DNA from 3 places in the Streptomyces sp. NBC_01571 genome. Region 3 is predicted to be linked to each of the others. Evidence: riboswitches for the same ligand, from Rfam matches in the RefSeq annotation. Region 3 holds a riboswitch; each other region holds the start of a gene.

Region 1 (5,751 bases), 1.6 Mb from region 3:
GCGGCGTTGAGGCCGTGGCCGACGGGCAGGTTGCGCACCTTCTCGACGATGACGCCACCCTCGAGACCACCGTTGACGGCGATCTGCTTGAGCGGGGCCTCCAGGGCGAGCTTCACGGCGTTGGCGCCGGTCGCCTCGTCACCCGTCAGCTCGAGCTTCTCGAAGACCGAGGAAGCCTGGAGCAGGGCCACGCCACCACCGGCGACGATGCCCTCCTCGACGGCCGCCTTCGCGTTGCGAACGGCGTCCTCGATACGGTGCTTGCGCTCCTTGAGCTCGACCTCGGTGGCGGCACCGGCCTTGATGACGGCCACGCCGCCGGCCAGCTTCGCCAGGCGCTCCTGGAGCTTCTCGCGGTCGTAGTCCGAGTCCGAGTTCTCGATCTCGGCACGGATCTGGTTCACGCGACCGGCGACCTGGTCGGCCGAGCCGGCGCCGTCGACGATCGTGGTCTCGTCCTTGGTGATGACGACCTTGCGGGCACGGCCCAGCAGGTCCAGACCCGCGTTCTCCAGCTTGAGGCCGACCTCCTCGGAGATGACCTCGCCGCCCGTGAGGATGGCGATGTCGCCGAGCATGGCCTTGCGGCGGTCACCGAAGCCCGGAGCCTTGACGGCGACGGACTTGAAGGTGCCACGGATCTTGTTGACGACCAGGGTCGACAGGGCCTCGCCCTCGACGTCCTCGGCGATGATCAGCAGCGGCTTGCCGGACTGCATGACCTTCTCGAGGAGCGGCAGCAGGTCCTTGACGTTGCTGATCTTCGAGTTGGCGATCAGGATGTACGGGTCGTCGAGGACGGCCTCCATACGCTCCATGTCGGTGGCGAAGTACGCCGAGATGTAGCCCTTGTCGAAGCGCATACCCTCGGTGAGCTCAAGCTCCAGACCGAAGGTCTGGGACTCCTCGACGGTGATGACGCCTTCCTTGCCGACCTTGTCCATCGCCTCGGCGATGAGCTCGCCGATCTGGGTGTCGGCGGCGGAGATGGAGGCCGTGGAAGCGATCTGCTCCTTGGTCTCGACATCCTTGGCCTGCTCAAGGAGGGCACCGGAGACGGCCTCGACGGCCTTCTCGATACCACGCTTGAGAGCCATCGGGTTGGCGCCGGCGGCTACGTTGCGCAGGCCCTCGCGGACGAGCGCCTGGGCGAGCACGGTCGCCGTGGTCGTACCGTCACCGGCGACGTCGTCCGTCTTCTTGGCGACTTCCTTGACCAGCTCGGCGCCGATCTTCTCGTACGGGTCCTCGAGCTCGATCTCCTTGGCGATGGAAACACCATCGTTGGTGATCGTGGGGGCGCCCCACTTCTTCTCGAGGACGACGTTGCGGCCCTTGGGGCCAAGGGTGACCTTGACGGCGTCGGCGAGCTGGTTCATCCCGCGCTCGAGACCGCGCCGTGCCTCCTCGTCGAACGCGATGATCTTGGCCATGTGAAGTGGTCCTCCCGGACTGGGGTGGATTGCTCCGGACCGCGCTGGCGCCCGCGACGGACGGCCTGCCTGCCCCGTGGTTCCTTGCACCACCTGGCCTGCGGGCCTCACCGACCCGGTCCTTCGTTATCACTCTCACCTTCAGAGTGCTAACGCAATGATTAGCACTCGCCCCTGCCGAGTGCAAGCGACTCCGGAGGATCCCCAGGTGGACAGGGGCGGCGCGACCGCCCCTCGGAGGGGTCGCTCGGACGCCCCGGAGGGGTCGCGCGGACGCCCCGGACAGACCGAAGGGCTCGCACCCCAGAGGGATACGAGCCCTTCGTCACGTCGAACAGTCAGTCGGCGCGTGCTTCAGCCGGTCGCGAGCCGGACCATGTCCGCCTGCGGCCCCTTCTGGCCCTGCGAGATCTCGAAATCGACCCGCTGACCCTCTTCCAGGGTGCGGTAGCCGTCCATCTGAATCGCGCTGTAGTGGACGAAAACATCCGCACCACCGTCGACCGCGATGAAGCCGTACCCCTTCTCCGCGTTGAACCACTTGACGGTGCCCTGAGCCATGCCTAACTCCCCTATTACTGGCCCTTGCACAGGACCGCACTTCGCGGACCCGGGTCAGACCTCCACCCCCCAACGGATTGGGGGTGTGCGCCGGAACGCGTCGACCGCGGCTGAATGTATCTGCCCAACTGCCGTCTGCAACAGGTCAATCGGACGAGAATTCTGGGCACGCCCGATCGGGAATATAGGGAGAATTCGCGAAGATTTAGGGCAACTCGGGCCCCATAAAGGCCACATAAGGCTCAAAAACGCCGGGCACTTTGGCCACTTCTTATCGCAGGCCGCACCTGCACTCATATGCACCCGGCATGGATAAGGCGGCGGGTTCCCCAACTGTACCCCGCTCAACCATGCAGAATTGCCCCCTCCGCTTCTCTCACGGAGGGGGCAATTCGATGAACTCTCGGTGATTGGCATTACCCACGGTAATGATTTCACCGTGGGTAACCGCCCGTCAGCCTCCGGCGACGGCGGGGATGATCGAGACGCCCGCGCCGTCCGGCGTCGCCGTCTCCAGGCCCTGCTCGAAGCGGACGTCGTCGTCGTTGACGTACACGTTGACGAACCGGCGCAGCTTGCCCTCGTCGTCGAGCACGCGCGCGGCGATGCCCGTGTGGTTCTTCTCCAGGTCGGAGATCACCTCGCCGAGGGTCCCTCCCTCGGCGGTCACCTCGGACCGGCCACCGGTGTAGGTGCGCAGGATGGTGGGGATGCGGACGTTGACGCTCATGCGGTGACCTCCCGGTCGGATGGTGGCGTACGGCGGAGAGCGCCCCGGCAGGGGCGCGTGGAACTGCGCGTCCGGCCCCCGCGGGCCCGTGGCCGGGGAAGGACCTCCCCGGCCGGGCGGCTACGCGAGGCCGGCCTCGCGGAAGGAGTCCAGGCTGGGGCGGATGGTCGCGGTCAGTCCCGTGCCGGCCACCGCGTCCAGCGTCTTGAGGCCGTCACCGGTGTTCAGCACGACCGTGGTGAGCGTCGGGTCGAGCAGCCCGTTCTCGATCAGCTTCTTGGCCACCCCCACCGTCACACCGCCGGCGGTCTCCGCGAAGATCCCCTCGGTGCGCGCCAGCAGCTTGATCGCGTCGACCACCTGCTCGTCGTTCACGTCCTCCACGGCCCCGCCCGTCCGCCGCGCGATGTCCAGCACGTACGGGCCGTCGGCGGGGTTGCCGATGGCCAGCGACTTGGCGATGGTGTCCGGCTTCTGCGGCCGGACGACGTCGTGGCCGGCCTTGTAGGCGACCGACACCGGCGAACAGCCCTCGGCCTGCGCGCCGAAGATCTTGTAGGGCTTGTCCTCGACGAGGCCGAGCTTGATCAGCTCCTGCAGCCCCTTGTCGACCTTCGTCAGCTGGGAGCCGGAGGCGATCGGCACGACGAGCTGGTCGGGCAGCTGCCAGCCGAGCTGCTCGCAGATCTCGTACGCGAGGGTCTTGGACCCCTCCGCGTAGTACGGCCGCAGGTTGACGTTGACGAAGCCCCAGCCCTCACCGGCCGGGTCGCCGATCAGCTCGGAGCAGAAGCGGTTCACGTCGTCGTAGTTGCCCTCGATGCCGACGAGCTCGCCGCCGTAGACCGCGGCCATGACGACCTTGCCCTGCTCCAGGTCGTGCGGGATGAACACGCAGGAGCGGAAGCCGGCACGCGCGGCGGCGGCGCCCACCGCGCCGGCGAGGTTGCCGGTCGAGGAGCAGGAGAGGGTGGTGAAGCCGAAGGCGCGGGCGGCCTCGATGGCCTGGGCGACGACGCGGTCCTTGAAGGAGTGCGTCGGGTTGCCGGAATCGTCCTTGACGAAGAGCCGGCCGGGTTCGACGCCCAGCTCGCGGGCGAGGTTGTCGGCCTTGACGAGCCTGGTCCAGCCCGGGTTGATGTTCGGCTTGTCGGCGACGTCGGCCGGGACGGGCAGCAGTGGCGCGTAACGCCAGATGTTCGCGGGGCCCGCCTCGATGCGCGCCCGGAGTTCTTCGGTGTCGTAGGCCGAGAAGTCGTAGGCGATCTCGAGCGGTCCGAAACACTCCTCGCAGGCGAAGACCGGGCCGAGCGGCACCCGGTGGCCGCATTCGCGGCAGGAGAGCGCCGCGGCGGGGCCCAGATCGACGGTGCCGGTGGAAGCGGTGGAAGCCGACGGGTCCGCGGAGGTCGCGGTGTCCGGAGTGCTTGCAACAGTCTGCGCAGCCATGGAGGCGAGGCCCTTTCTCCTCATCTTCCTCACGACGCACTTCGCCGTGAGACGGATTTGGCACCTTCCCGAGCCGGGAGCCCCGCGACGCGATCGGCAATGATCGGTACAGGACCGGCTGGAGGGTTGCCGGGGCTTCATCGGGCCGTATCCCTCTGCCCCTCTGGATGAGCGGTATTCGGTTGTTGGTCTTCAGTCCGGGATGATCTACGACATGCGATGGTCATCCGCGTTGTTCAAGACTGTAACCGAAGGCCAGGACAGTTGAGATAGTCGTCCGAACCGCGAGATGGATCACACCGTGCGACACCGGGTGATCAGACAGTGAGGAGCCGCAGACTGTGCTGAAGGAAGTCGAGCGCTGGCTGAACACACGCTCCTGGTCCGTGGCCGATCGCCCGCTCCACAGAATCATGTCCGCCAAGCGCGCCTCGGGCTCCACGGTGAGCGTCGTGCTGCCCGCGCTGAACGAGGAGGAGACGGTCGGCGAGATCGTCACCGTCATCCGCCACGACCTGATGCGGCAGGTGCCCCTCGTCGACGAGATCGTCGTCGTCGACTCGGGTTCGACCGACCGCACCTCGGAGGTGGCCGCCGCGGCGGGCGCGCGTGTCGTGCACCGGGACGAGATCCTGCCCCGCATCCCGGCTGTGCCCGGCAAGGGCGAGGTGCTGTGGCGGTCGCTCCTCGTGACGAGCGGGGACATCGTCTGTTTCATCGACGCGGACCTGAGGGAGTTCTCGTCGGACTTCGTCTCAGGGATCGTGGGCCCGCTGCTCACCGAGCCGGGCGTGGACCTCGTCAAGGGGATGTACGACCGTCCGCTGGCCGGCGCCGCGGGGCAGGGCGGCCGCGTCACGGAGCTCATGGCCCGCCCGCTGCTGAACATGCACTGGCCCCAGCTGGCCGGCTTCGTCCAGCCGCTCGGCGGTGAGTACGCGGCCCGCCGCTCGCTGCTGGAACAGCTCCCCTTCCCCGTCGGGTACGGCGTCGAACTGGGCATGCTCGTCGACGCCCTGCACCTGGTGGGCCTCGACGCGCTCGCCCAGGTCGACGTGGGCGAGCGCAAGCACCGCCACCAGGACGGGCAGGCGCTGGGCCGGATGTCCGCCGCGATCTACCGCACGGCGCAGCTCCGGCTGGCCCGCGGCCATCTCATCCGGCCCTCCCTCACCCAGTTCGAGCGGGGCGAGGACGGTTTCGAGCCGCGTACGTACTCGGTGGACACGGAGGAACGCCCCCCGATGGCCGAAATCTCCGAATACGTGGAACGCCGGGCCGCGTGAACCGCGTCCCTGGTGAGGGGGTGGTGGACGGCACGACCGGCGCCACCGCCCCGCGGTTCGTGTCCTTCGTCGCATACGGCCGACGGGAACGTTTGAGCGTTTCGGTGCCGGGCTAGGTTTCGAGGCATGGCTTCAACGGCTTCAACGGCTTCAACGCATGGCGCCCACCGGATCCTCGTCGCGTCCAACCGCGGCCCGGTCTCCTACGAGGTGCGCGAGGACGGCTCGCTCCAGGCCCGGCGCGGCGGGGGCGGGCTGGTCTCCGGCCTCTCCGCGATCGGTCCGGACGCGG
Region 2 (5,751 bases), 5.0 Mb from region 3:
GGGGCGGCCCAGCAGCTCGGCGATCTGTGTCATGCGCAGACTGGAGCCGGGCTGGTCGGCCAGCAGGCACAGCACCAGGAACTCGTCGTGCGAGACACCGAGGGCGTCCTTGACGCGAGCGCGCAACTGCTGCTCGATCGCCCCGGCCGCCGCGAGCAGCCTCATCCAGGACCGCAGTTCGGTCGGCAGCAGGCCGTCATCGGCCGCCGGCTCGTGTTCGGGCAGGTCAGCGGGGGCGAGGAAGTCGGCCATGGTGTCACAGTCTACCGGTTGTCCAAATTTGGAGAACGGGCTAGCCTGTGATCGTCCAAATTTGGATGACTCCTGGTTGTCCCACGGCTCGTGCCTCACCTCTCACTGTTAACCGTCTGGAGAACTCTCATGACCGTCGCCGTCGAAACCGGCCTGTGGCAGCTCGACCCCGCCCGCACCAGCGTCGTCATCCGGCACAAGACGATGTGGGGCCTGGTGACGGTGAAGGGGGCCTTCGCCGCTGTCACCGGGGAGGGCGAGGTGCAGGCCGACGGGACCGCCCGCGGCACCGTCACCCTGGACGTGGCGTCCCTCGACACCAAGAACGGCAAGCGCGACAAGCACCTCCGCTCGGCCGACCTCTTCGACGTGGAACGGCACCCCACGATCACCTTCGCGGTGGACAACGCCGTGGTCGCCCAGGACGACACCGTCGAGGTCGCCGGGCAGTTGACCGTACGCGGCATCACCAGGCCGCAGCCGGTCGTCGCCCGGGTGACCGCGGCGAGCGCCGAAGACGTCACGCTCGGCACGGAGTTCACCGTGGACCGCGACCAGTTCGACATGGGCTGGAACCAGATGGGCATGCTCCGCGGCCTGACCACTGTCGTCGGCACACTCGTCTTCACCCGCGTCAAGGGCTGATCCGGCGGATCACCGCCCGCCGTCGGCGCGGCGGCAGGCAGTGGCCGTCCGGTTCCACGGTCCGCCGGATACGGCGGCCGACGTCCCGCGGTTCCTGCTGCCGCGCCTTGCCGGGCGGGTCGAGGAGAAGACGGCGAACGGTCCCCCGTGGCCGGGGGCTCCGTTCGCCACGGGCCCGGGTGGGTGCGGCCCGGTCGTCCGGGGAGACGCCCCGGCGGCCCGTCAGGCCCGGCGCGCCGCTGCGTGGAAGGCCGGGTGGCCGTCCAGCCGGCGGACGTAGTCCCGCAGACGGCCGTACGGGGAGAGGACGTCCTCGGTGCCGAGGTGGGTGAGGGCCACCCACAGGTCGACGTCGGCTGCCGTCAACTCCTCGCCCAACACATTCTGGTGTGCGGTGAGTTGCTGATCCAGTGAGCTGAGCGCGGCCGACCGCGCCGTCGGCCGGGCGGCCGGGGTGAGATTCCGGTCGAGGAAGACGCGGAAGGTGTCGATGTCCGCGGCGAGGGACTGCGGGTGCAGCCGGGGGAGTCCGTTGCCGCCGCGGCAGCCCGGGAGTTCGCCGAGGTCGCGCAGGATGTCGGGGGTGTGATTGCTGACGATGCGTCCGCTCCAGCGGTCGCACAGCGCCGGCGCGGTGAGCGGACCGTCGTAGTGGTGCCAGGTGGCCTCGTACGCGGCCCGCAGGGCGGCGCAGGCGTCCGGCGTCCCGGCGGGCCCCGTCAGCAGCGTGGTGGTGACCGAGTCGCGCAGTCCCAGCAGGCCGAGGGTGATCGAGATGCGCAGCGAGCGCGGACAGCCCTCGGAGAGGTACAGCTGATAGCGGTGCGGCGCCGGATAGAAACCGCCGGCCGGACCGACTCCGATGCGACTGCGGATGCGGTGTCCACGCGCGGGGGCCGCCGCCCGAGGGGCGGCGACAACCGCCCCCGCGGCGGGTGAGGCCGAGGCGCAGTGGTGGGAGGCGGCGGCGGTCGGACTGAGCGAGACTGTCTCGGGCATGACTCTCCATGGGGACGACGAAGCCCTGCCACCCGAGGGGCGGCAGCGGCGGAACGGAGTGACTGCGCTGACGTACCGTCCGGACCGTGGACTAGTAGGCGCTGGAGACCCGCTGCAGATCGATGTGCAGGCGCCTGGTCAGACCGCTCGTGCCCTTTCCGGTCATTCCCGTCGCTCCCGTGTCCGGGGCTCGCGAGAGGCGAGACCACGCTTGCCCCGCCGCTCCGGCGGGACCCGGTCGTCACCCGGGGCACCCCGTCGCGGTGGAAGGGTTGCCTGTCAGCGGGCCGGGGCCGATCAACCGCATCGCACGGAAGGAACCGTGCGAAGGGCGCTGACAATCGTGACCGTCCCCGCCAGTCTCGGTCCGCCCCGTGGCCTCGTCAAGAAGGCGTCCGCGCGGTCTCACGACGTGGTCATCCGGGCTGCCGAGCGTTGACATTCGTTCGGGGCCGTGCCTAACTTACGCCGCATCGGGCCGGAGCAACTCCGGTGAACACGAGGCCCCACGGGCCGGAACGGTGACGGTGACCGCGATGTACGCAGCCCAGGGGAAGACCGCCTCGCGGTCCCACGGCCGCGACCGCGTACTCATGAACCGTCGTCCGGAGCGGCACCTCGCCGACGGCGGCGACGCCCGCACGGCACGGTGTTGTCCCTCCCTCGACGCCCGCTGTCTCTGTCGGGGCTGACGCACTTCCTCGCTGATCGCCGGTCCCTGAACTCCGGTCCCTGAACCCCGGTCCCTGAACCCCGGTCCTTGATCCGCGGTGTCCGATCCGGGGTCCGTGATCTCCGAACCACCGTGTGCCGCCGTCGAACGGGCGGACTTCCGGTGGTCCTCCCCTTCTCGTCCCCGCATCGGGTTCGTTCCCCCGTGCGCGTGCCCGTCGTCTCGTCGTACGGCCCGTGCCGGGGGAGTCCGAGCCGCCTGGAGCCCTCCATGAGTGAATCCCTCAGCTCCGCCGTGCCGTTGAGCACGGCGCAGCCGCCTCCCGCTCCCGTGGTCGAACCGAGGCCGTACGCGGCGCAGCGGGTGCTGCCGCTGCGCCGTCCGGGCCGCTGGATCGTCTCGGCGATCGTGCTGGTCGTGGTCGCCCAGCTCGTCCACGGCCTGGCGACCAATCCGTTCTTCCAGTGGGACAGGTTCCAGTACTGGTTCCTGCGTCCCACGATCCTCGACGGCCTGCTCATCACCCTCGAAGTGACCCTCTACAGCGCCGTGTCGGGACTGCTGGGCGGCATCCTGCTCGCACTCGCACGGCTCTCCCGGAGCCCGGTGCTGCGTGCCGTGAGCTGGGTCTACATCTGGTTGTTCCGGTCGGTGCCGCTGATCGTCGTCCTGCTCTTCCTCTACAACTTCTCCGCGCTCTACCGGACGCTGAGCCTCGGCGTGCCGTTCGGCCCCGCCTTCCTCACGTTCGACGAGTCCCGGCTCGCCACCGACATGGTCGTCGCGGTCGTCGGACTGAGCCTCAACGAAGCGGCGTACGCGGCCGAAGTGGTACGGGGCGGCATCCTCTCCGTCGACCAGGGCCAGCACGAGGCGGCCTCCGCGCTGGGTCTGCCGAAGGGCTACCAGTTCACGAGGATCGTGTTCCCGCAGGCCCTGCGCTCCATCACCCCCAACTACGTCAACCAGCTGATCGGCCTGATCAAGGGCACCTCACTGGTCTTCTACGTCTCCCTGCTCGACCTGTTCGGCTCGGTGCAGAGCATGGGCAGCACCTACCCGGGCGACATCGTGCCGCTGCTGCTGGTCGCCACCGTCTGGTACCTGATCCTCACCAGCGTCGTCTCGGTCGTCCAGTTCTACGTCGAGCGGTACTACTCGCGGGGCGCGCTGCGCACCCTGCCGCCCACCCCGTTGCAGAAGCTCCGCACCGGTCTGCGTGACCTGCGGGACCGTGTCCGGAAGGAGGCGGCCCTGTGACCGCCCAGGTGACGGAGCAGCCCGACGTCCGGCCCGCGGCCGTCGAGGTCCATGACGTGCACAAGTGGTACGGGACCCAACGTGTCCTGGACGGAGTGGAGTTGACCGTACGGCCCGGCGAGGTCACCGTCGTCCTCGGACCGTCCGGCTCCGGCAAGTCCACGCTCCTCAGGGTGATCAACCACCTGGAGAAACCCGAGATCGGCCATGTCAGCCTGAACGGCGAGCCGATCGGCGTACGACGGCACGGCGGCCGGCTCAAGGAACTGAGCGAGCGGGCCATCCTGGCCCAGCGCAGCCGGATCGGCTTCGTCTTCCAGAACTTCAACCTGTTCCCGCACCTGACGGTGCTCGACAACGTGGCGGCCGCGCCGGTCGCCACCGGCCGGCTGAGCAGGCCCGAAGCGCGGGAACTGGCGCGCACCCTGCTGGGCCGGGTCGGGCTCGCCGGCAGAACCGCCGCCTTTCCACGGCAGTTGTCGGGCGGCCAGCAGCAGAGAGTGGCCATCGCCCGCGCTCTCGCGCTGCGCCCCGGAGTCATCCTCTTCGACGAACCCACCTCGGCCCTCGACCCCGAACTGGTCGGTGAGGTCCTCGCCGTCATCAAGGACCTGGCCACCAGCGGCACCACCCTCCTCATCGTCACCCACGAGATCGGCTTCGCCCGTGAGGTCGCCGACCGGGTGGTCTTCATGGACGCCGGCCGGATCGTCGAACAGGGGCCGCCCGCCCAGGTGCTGGACCACCCGGCACACGAGCGGACCAGGGACTTCCTGAGCAAGGTCCTCTGATCCCGCCCGGACACCGCTCATCCGCCCCCCGCACCACGCCCTCACGGCACACCTGACAAGGACGACCCATGCAAACCCGAACCCGCACCCTCCGTACCGGACTCCTCCGTGGCCTGACCGTGTCCACCGCCGTCGCCACCCTCGCCACCGGACTCGCCGCGTGCGGGGGCGAGAGCGACGCCGCCACCACGACCGGCGGCGCGGCCCCCGGCACCGTCACCTTGGGCGCGCTCTCCAACGGCGCCGCACAACAGACCGAACTCACCGTGCCCGAGGTCAAGTCCATCAGCGCCGAGCTGCCCGAGTCGGTGGCCAGGAGCGGCAAGCTGGTGATCGGAGTGGGCGCGCTGCCCGCCGGGTTCCCGCCACTTGCGTACGTGGGGCAGGACCAGAAGACCCTCACCGGCGCCGAACCCGACCTCGGCCGGCTGGTCGCCGCGGTCCTCGGCCTGAAGCCGGAGGTGAAGAACTCGACCTGGGAGAACCTGTTCGTCGGTATCGACAGCGGCAAGGCCGACATCGCCTTCTCGAACGTCACCGACACCGAGGAACGCAAGAAGAAATACGAGTTCGCCTCCTACCGGCAGGACAACCTCGCCTTCGAGGTGCGGAAGAAGAGCACCTGGAACTTCGACGGCGACTACCGGAACCTGGCCGGCCGGACCGTCGCGGTGAGCGCCGGGACCAACCAGGAGAAGATCCTGCTGGAGTGGAAGGCGAAGCTCGCCAAGGAGGGCAAGAAGCTCACCGTCAAGTACTACCAGGACAACAACGCCACGGCCCTCGCACTGTCCAGCGGGAAGATCGACGCCTCCTTCGGGCCCAACCCCGGTATCGCCTACCACATCACCCAGACCGCGAAGTCTCCCGACCCGACGCGCAACGCGGGCACGTTCTCCGGGGCGGGCGCGACGCTCCAGGGGCTGATCGCGGCCACGGCGAAGAAGGGCAGCGGGCTGGCCGCGCCGGTCGCCGACGCCATCAACCACCTGATCAAGAACGGTCAGTACGCCAAGTGGCTCGCCGCGTGGAACCTCTCCAACGAGGCCGTCGACACCGCCCGGGTCAACCCGCCGGGACTGCCGCTCGACAACTCCTGACCCACAGCTTTCCGCCCCGCCCCGGAGACAC
Region 3 (5,751 bases):
CCAAGGGCGAGACGGTCGAGGAGATCACCGGCCTGGTCCGCACGATGTACGAGCACGCCAAGGTGATCGAGGTGCCGGGGGAGACCGTCGACATCGTCGGTACGGGCGGTGACGGCGCGAAGACGGTGAACATCTCCACGATGTCGTCGATCGTGGTGGCCGGTACCGGCACGAAGGTCGTCAAGCACGGCAACCGGGCCGCGTCCTCGGCGTCCGGTGCCTCGGACGTGCTGGGAAAGCTGGGCGTCAATCTGGAACTGACGCCGAAGCGGGTGGCCGAGGTGGCCGAGGAGGCCGGGATCACCTTCTGCTTCGCGGTGAAGTTCCATCCGGCGCTGCGTCATGTGGCTGCGGCGCGCGGACAGCTGGGGATCCGGACGGTCTTCAACTTCCTGGGTCCGCTGACCAACCCCGCGCGGGTGAGGGCGCAGGCGGTCGGTGTCGCCGACGCCCGGATGGCGCCGATCATGGCCGGCGTCTTCGCCGAGCGCGGCAACTCCTCGCTGGTCTTCCGAGGTGACGACGGGCTGGACGAGCTGACCACCACGGCGACGTCGAAGGTCTGGGTCGTGCGGGACGGCAAGGTGACCGAGGAGCGGTTCGATCCGCGGGACGTCGGGCTCGACCTCGTGCCCGTGGAGGCCCTGCGGGGTGCCGACGCCTCCTACAACGCGGAGGTCGCCCGCCGTGTCCTGGACGGCGAGAGGGGGCCCGTACGGGACGCCGTGGTCCTGAACGCGGCGGCGGCGCTGGTGGCGTTGTCCCCGACGGACGCGTCCCTGGTGGACCAGCTCCGTGCCGCGATGGTGAGGACGGCTCGGGCCATCGACTCCGGCGCGGCGCGCGCCGCGCTCGACCGCTGGGTGACGGCCACCAACGCGTGACTCCTGGGCGGGGGCCGGCGGGGGCGCGGCCTTTTGGCCGGGCCCCGCCCGCCCACGTCGTCTCTGTGTGTTCCGTCCGCGGGGCTTTGTCCCGGACCCCGAGCGTGGTGGTTTTCCGGGTGCGGGTGGGTGGGGGCTGGTCGCGCAGTTCCCCGCGCCCCTGAGGGGGTCGGGGCGTCCGGAGTTCGAGGGCGAGGTCGTTCCGCCATATGGACGCCGGGGTTGCGTCCGGAAGATCGTGTGGCAGGATGCGGTATCAGGTCATGAGCGACAGCCATGAGGCCCCGGCCGGCTGTCCGGCAACCCTCCGTCCGTGGCGGGGTGCCCCGGGTGAAGACCAGGCCGTAGGCAGCGAGGTCTACGGCAAGCGCGGACCCCTCGAGAATCCCAGGGGTCCTGGTCGTTCGAGGGAGCCTTCTGTGAGCAAGCGAATGCGCTAGGGCGTAGAGCCCCGCCTCCGCACACCCCTTTTCACCCTCACCTGCGCCGAGCCGCGCGCGCGTACCTCCGTACGCCCCCGCTCGCGCGGTGCTTCCGCCTGCCTCTCACAGGAGTGCGCCATGTCTGTCTCCACCGCTGCCGCCGACCAGTCCGTTTGTGCCCCGCTGCCCGTTCTGGGCCGTGATGTGACCGTCCCGCTCGTCACCGGTGGCGAGGTCACCTACGCCGCCCTCGACTACGCCGCCAGCGCCCCGGCCCTCCAGCGCGTCTGGGACGACGTCGCCGCGTACGCCCCGTACTACGGCAGCGTGCACCGCGGAGCCGGCTACCTCTCCCAGCTGTCCACCGACCTCTTCGAGAACGCCCGCGGGACCGTCGCGGAGTTCCTCGACTGCCGCGAGGACGACCAGGTCGTCTTCACCCGGTCGACGACCGACTCGCTCAACCTGCTCGCCGCCACCCTTCCGGCCGACTGCCAGGTCTTCGTCTTCGAGACCGAGCACCACGCCTCGCTGCTGCCGTGGCAGGACGCGCGGGTCACGTACCTCGACGCGCCCCGCACCCCGCGGCAGGCCGTCGCGGTCCTGGAGCGCGCCCTCGCCGACCGCGACCCCCACGGACCGGCCCTCGTCTGCGTCACCGGCGCCTCCAACGTCACCGGAGAGCTGTGGCCGGTGCGCGAGCTCGCCGCGGCGGCGCACGCCCACGGCGCCCGGATCGTCCTGGACGCCGCCCAGCTCGCCCCGCACCACCCGGTGTCCGTCCGTGACCTCGACGTCGACTGGGTCGTCTTCTCCGGGCACAAGCTGTACGCGCCCTTCGGTTCCGGTGTCCTGGCCGGCCGCTCCGACTGGCTGCGGGAGGCCGAGCCCTACCTCGCCGGCGGCGGCGCCAGCCGCAAGGTCGCCCGGCGCGCGGACGGTGGCGTCGACGTCGAGTGGCACGAGAGCGCGGCACGGCACGAGGCCGGGTCCCCCAACGTCATCGGCGCCTACTCCATCGCCTCCGCGTGCAAGGCGCTCACCGAGGAGGGCTTCGACCGGATCGTCGCCCGCGAGCGGCACCTGATCCGCACGGTCCGGGAGGGACTCGCCGAGGTGCCCGCCGTGCGCGTGCTGTCCCTGTTCGGCGACGACGCGCCGCGGGTCGGCGTCATCTCGTTCGTCGTCGAGGGCTGGAACAGCTCGCACTTCGCGGCGGCGCTCTCCGCCGAGTACGGCATCGGGGTGCGTGACGGTCTCTTCTGCGCGCATCCGCTGCTGCGCACGCTGCTCGGCAGCGACCCGCAGACCCAGGGCGAGTGCGGGGCCCCCGAGGCCGCGCCCGGCGAGAAGTCCCTCAACGCGATCCGCGTCAGCTTCGGGGCGGGCACCCCGGACGAGCACGTGGAGCGCTTCGTGCGCGCCGTGAAGGAGCTCGTGCGGGACGGTGCGCAGTGGCGCTACCGGACCGAGGGCGGTCGCTGCGTGCCCGCAGTCTGACCCCGGCGGCCGCGGAGGACCCGCGGCGGTACGGAGCGGCGTGGGGGGCGGGGTCAGGAGTCCAGGCCGGTCAGGAAGCCAGGCCGGTCAGGAGTCCAGGCCGATCGCGAACGCCGCCTCCAGGTCGTGCTGCGAGTACGTGCGGAACGCGACGTGCGTGTCGGTGCCCTCGACCCCCGGGATCTTGCTGATGCTGCCGGGGATGACGTCGGCCAGGTCGTCGTGGGCCTTGACCCGGACCATGGCGATCAGGTCGTACGTGCCGGTGACGGAGAAGACCTCGCTGACACTGTCCAGCGCGGCGATCGACTCGGCGATCTCGGGGATCCGGTCCACGCTGGTCTTGATGAGCACGATCGCGGTGATCACGGCTGGTTTTCTCCCTCGGGGGCCGCTGCTGGGACTTTCACTCTAGTCGGCCGCCGGAAGCGCACCCACGCGTAGAGGAAGCCCAGCGAGAAGCCCACCAGGTGCGCCAGATAGGCGACCCCGGGGCCCGAGGGGCTGCGGCCCGCCGCCAGCCACTGCAGCGCCGCCCAGAACGGCAGCACGATCCAGGCGGGGAAGCGCAGCGGCAGGAAGAAGAGGAACGGGAAGAGACTGGTCACCCGGGCCTTGGGGAAAAGGTAGAGGAACGCTCCGAGGACCGCGGAGATCGCTCCCGAGGCACCGACCAGGGTCTGTTCGGAGGTGGAGTTGGCGACCGCGTAGCCGACCAGCGCGAGATAGCCGCAGCCGACGTAGAAGAGGGCGAACTCGAAGTGGCCCATGCGTTCCTCGGTCATGGCCCCGAAGACGTAGAAGAAGAGCATGTTGCCCAGGAGGTGGAGCCAGCTGCCGTGGATGAACAGGGCCGTGGCGGGGGTCAGCAGGGCGCCCGGAGTCCCGCTGAGCAGGTCGGTGGGCACCACGCCCCAGCGCCGGAAGTAGGCCCGCTGCGCGACGAGCAGCTCGTCACCGGTGCCGTACGTCGGATTGAACCCCGACGCCGGGCCGATCACGAAGATCACACAGCACAGGACGATCAGCCCGTACGCCACGGGCGCGGACTGGGCCCGCACCGTCCTGCCGACCGTCGTCCTCCAGTTGCCGATCATGTTGCAGAGCATGACGTAACCGGACCGATGCACACAGAGTGCCTCGCCGCTGTGGACGGCCGAGCGTCGACTACCCGCCAGGCCGTAGGGTTACGAGCCACACGGACACCAGAAGGAAAGCGACTGCCACATGACGGTTCCCCTTCCGACCGCCGAGACTCGCTGGCGCTGCACCCTGTGCGGCAATCTGACGCGCTTCGACGTGACCCGCTCGTCCAAGGTCGTCGAGTACGTGCACCTCGACCTGGGCGGTGAGCCGAGCGTGGAGGAGCGCGAGGTGGTCAGTGAGACCATCGAGTCGGTGCGCTGTCGCTGGTGCAACGCGGTGGATCAGGTGGAACTGGTGGACAGGCCGGGCGCCGGCTCCTGAGGGAGCGGGCCCCGCACGGACGATGGAGTGACGGATGGCGGAGACCACAGGCGGGGAGCCGGACGACGGCGCCGCCGAGGTGCTCGACCGTCCGCTGCCCGACGGCGTGCGCCGCCGTGTCGTACAGATCGTCTCCGACGGGTTCGGCGGTCTGACCATCGCCGAACTGCCGGTTCAGCTACGGCAGTACGCGCGGTTCGCCCCGAACCGGCGGGCGAAGTTCGCGGGCAACGCGATGGCCGCCGCACTGGAGACCGACCCGCTCTTCCGGCAGCGTATCGCCGAGAAGCTCAGAGAGGCGCAGCCGGAGCTCGTCGGCGCCCTCGACTCGGGTGCGCCGCCCCCGGCCGCGGACCCGCTGGACGTGGCGGCCGCTGCCTACGTGCTGCGCCCCGCGGGCTGGGTGAAGCTGGTGACCGCCGCGGGCGAGGAGGCTCTGCGGGCGGACGCCGAGCGCGCCGACGAGGAGAGCCGCGCGGAGCTGGAGCGACTGCGTGAGGAGCTCGCCGAGGCGCGGGCGCACACCCGGACCGAGACCGAACGGCTGCGCGCCGAGCTGGAGTCCGCGAAGAAGGAGTCGGAGTCGCTGCACCGCAAGCTGCGCGGTGCCCTCAGCGACGTCAAGCGGGGCGAGGCCGCGCTGCGCAAGCTGCAGGGCGAGATGGACACCGGGCGGGCCGAGGGGCAGGCCCAGGTGTCCGCCGCGGAGAGCGAGAGCCGGCGGCTCAAGACACGGCTCTCCGAGGCCGAGGCGGCCCTGGAGGCCACCCGTAAGGCGGCCCGCGAGGGGCGCAGCGTCGAGGACATGCGCGTCCGGCTGCTGCTGGACACCGTGCTGGACGCGGCGCAGGGGCTGCGCCGCGAACTCGCGCTGCCACCGGTGTCCGTACGGCCCGCCGAGACCGTGGACGCGGTCGAACCGGGACGGATGACCCCCAAGGACATCGCCGCTCGCGCCCTGTCCGAGAACGATCCCGCGATCCTCGACCAGCTGCTCGCGCTGCCGCAGGCGCACCTGGTGGTCGACGGCTACAACGTCACCAAGACCGGCTATCCGCAGATGCCGCTGGAGAAGCAGCGGCTGCGGCTGCTGGGGCAGCTCTCCCAGCTCGCCGCGCAGACCGGCGCCGAGGTCACCTGTGTCTTCGACGGGGCGGAGCTGGCCGCGCCGGTGCTGCTCGCGCCACCGCGCGGGGTACGGGTGCTGTTCTCCAAACCCGGCGTCACCGCGGACGAGTTGATCCGCCAGCTGGTGCGCGCCGAGCCGCCGGGGCGGCCGGTCATCGTGGTCTCCACCGACCGTGAGGTGGCCGACGGGATCGCCAAGGCGGGCGCCCGGCCGGTCGCCTCCGTCGTACTCCTGAAGCGCCTTTCGCGGGGTTAGCCGAGCGGCTTCCCGCAGCGTCTGTCGAGCGCCTTTCCGCGGGATCGGCCGAGCGCCTTCCGAGGGGTCTGTCGAGCGCCTTTCGTCGGGTTCA

Evidence for each region. A riboswitch is a leader RNA that binds a small molecule or an ion and turns the genes downstream of it on or off. The one in region 3 is predicted to bind S-adenosylmethionine.
Region 1: it holds a riboswitch for S-adenosylmethionine, as region 3 does, so the genes downstream of both, thrC (threonine synthase) here and OHB41_RS15070 (aminotransferase class V-fold PLP-dependent enzyme) in region 3, are expected to answer to the same signal.
Region 2: it holds a riboswitch for S-adenosylmethionine, as region 3 does, so the genes downstream of both, OHB41_RS52395 (putative leader peptide) here and OHB41_RS15070 (aminotransferase class V-fold PLP-dependent enzyme) in region 3, are expected to answer to the same signal.

The regions. Positions count from the first base shown of each region.
Region 1 is NZ_JAPEPZ010000001.1:4,908,717-4,914,467, forward strand. Features, by position in the region: gene groL (chaperonin GroEL) at 1-1,433, opposite strand, end outside; gene OHB41_RS22050 (cold-shock protein) at 1,788-1,994, opposite strand; gene OHB41_RS22055 (MoaD/ThiS family protein) at 2,449-2,724, opposite strand; gene thrC (threonine synthase) at 2,845-4,173, opposite strand; SAM riboswitch class I at 4,191-4,347, opposite strand; gene OHB41_RS22065 (glucosyl-3-phosphoglycerate synthase) at 4,515-5,459, shown strand; gene OHB41_RS22070 (alpha,alpha-trehalose-phosphate synthase (UDP-forming)) at 5,586-5,751, shown strand, end outside.
Region 2 is NZ_JAPEPZ010000001.1:8,321,522-8,327,272, forward strand. Features, by position in the region: gene OHB41_RS37460 (MarR family winged helix-turn-helix transcriptional regulator) at 1-252, opposite strand, end outside; gene OHB41_RS37465 (YceI family protein) at 382-897, shown strand; gene OHB41_RS37470 (glutathione S-transferase family protein) at 1,120-1,896, opposite strand; gene OHB41_RS52395 (putative leader peptide) at 1,988-2,062, opposite strand; SAM riboswitch class IV at 2,099-2,245, opposite strand; gene OHB41_RS37475 (amino acid ABC transporter permease) at 2,840-3,829, shown strand; gene OHB41_RS37480 (amino acid ABC transporter ATP-binding protein) at 3,826-4,620, shown strand; gene OHB41_RS37485 (ABC transporter substrate-binding protein) at 4,689-5,720, shown strand.
Region 3 is NZ_JAPEPZ010000001.1:3,340,521-3,346,271, reverse strand. Features, by position in the region: gene trpD (anthranilate phosphoribosyltransferase) at 1-884, shown strand, start outside; SAM riboswitch class IV at 1,144-1,260, shown strand; gene OHB41_RS15070 (aminotransferase class V-fold PLP-dependent enzyme) at 1,445-2,806, shown strand; gene OHB41_RS15065 (Lrp/AsnC family transcriptional regulator) at 2,894-3,175, opposite strand; gene OHB41_RS15060 (rhomboid family intramembrane serine protease) at 3,172-3,903, opposite strand; gene OHB41_RS15055 (hypothetical protein) at 4,034-4,273, shown strand; gene OHB41_RS15050 (NYN domain-containing protein) at 4,308-5,657, shown strand.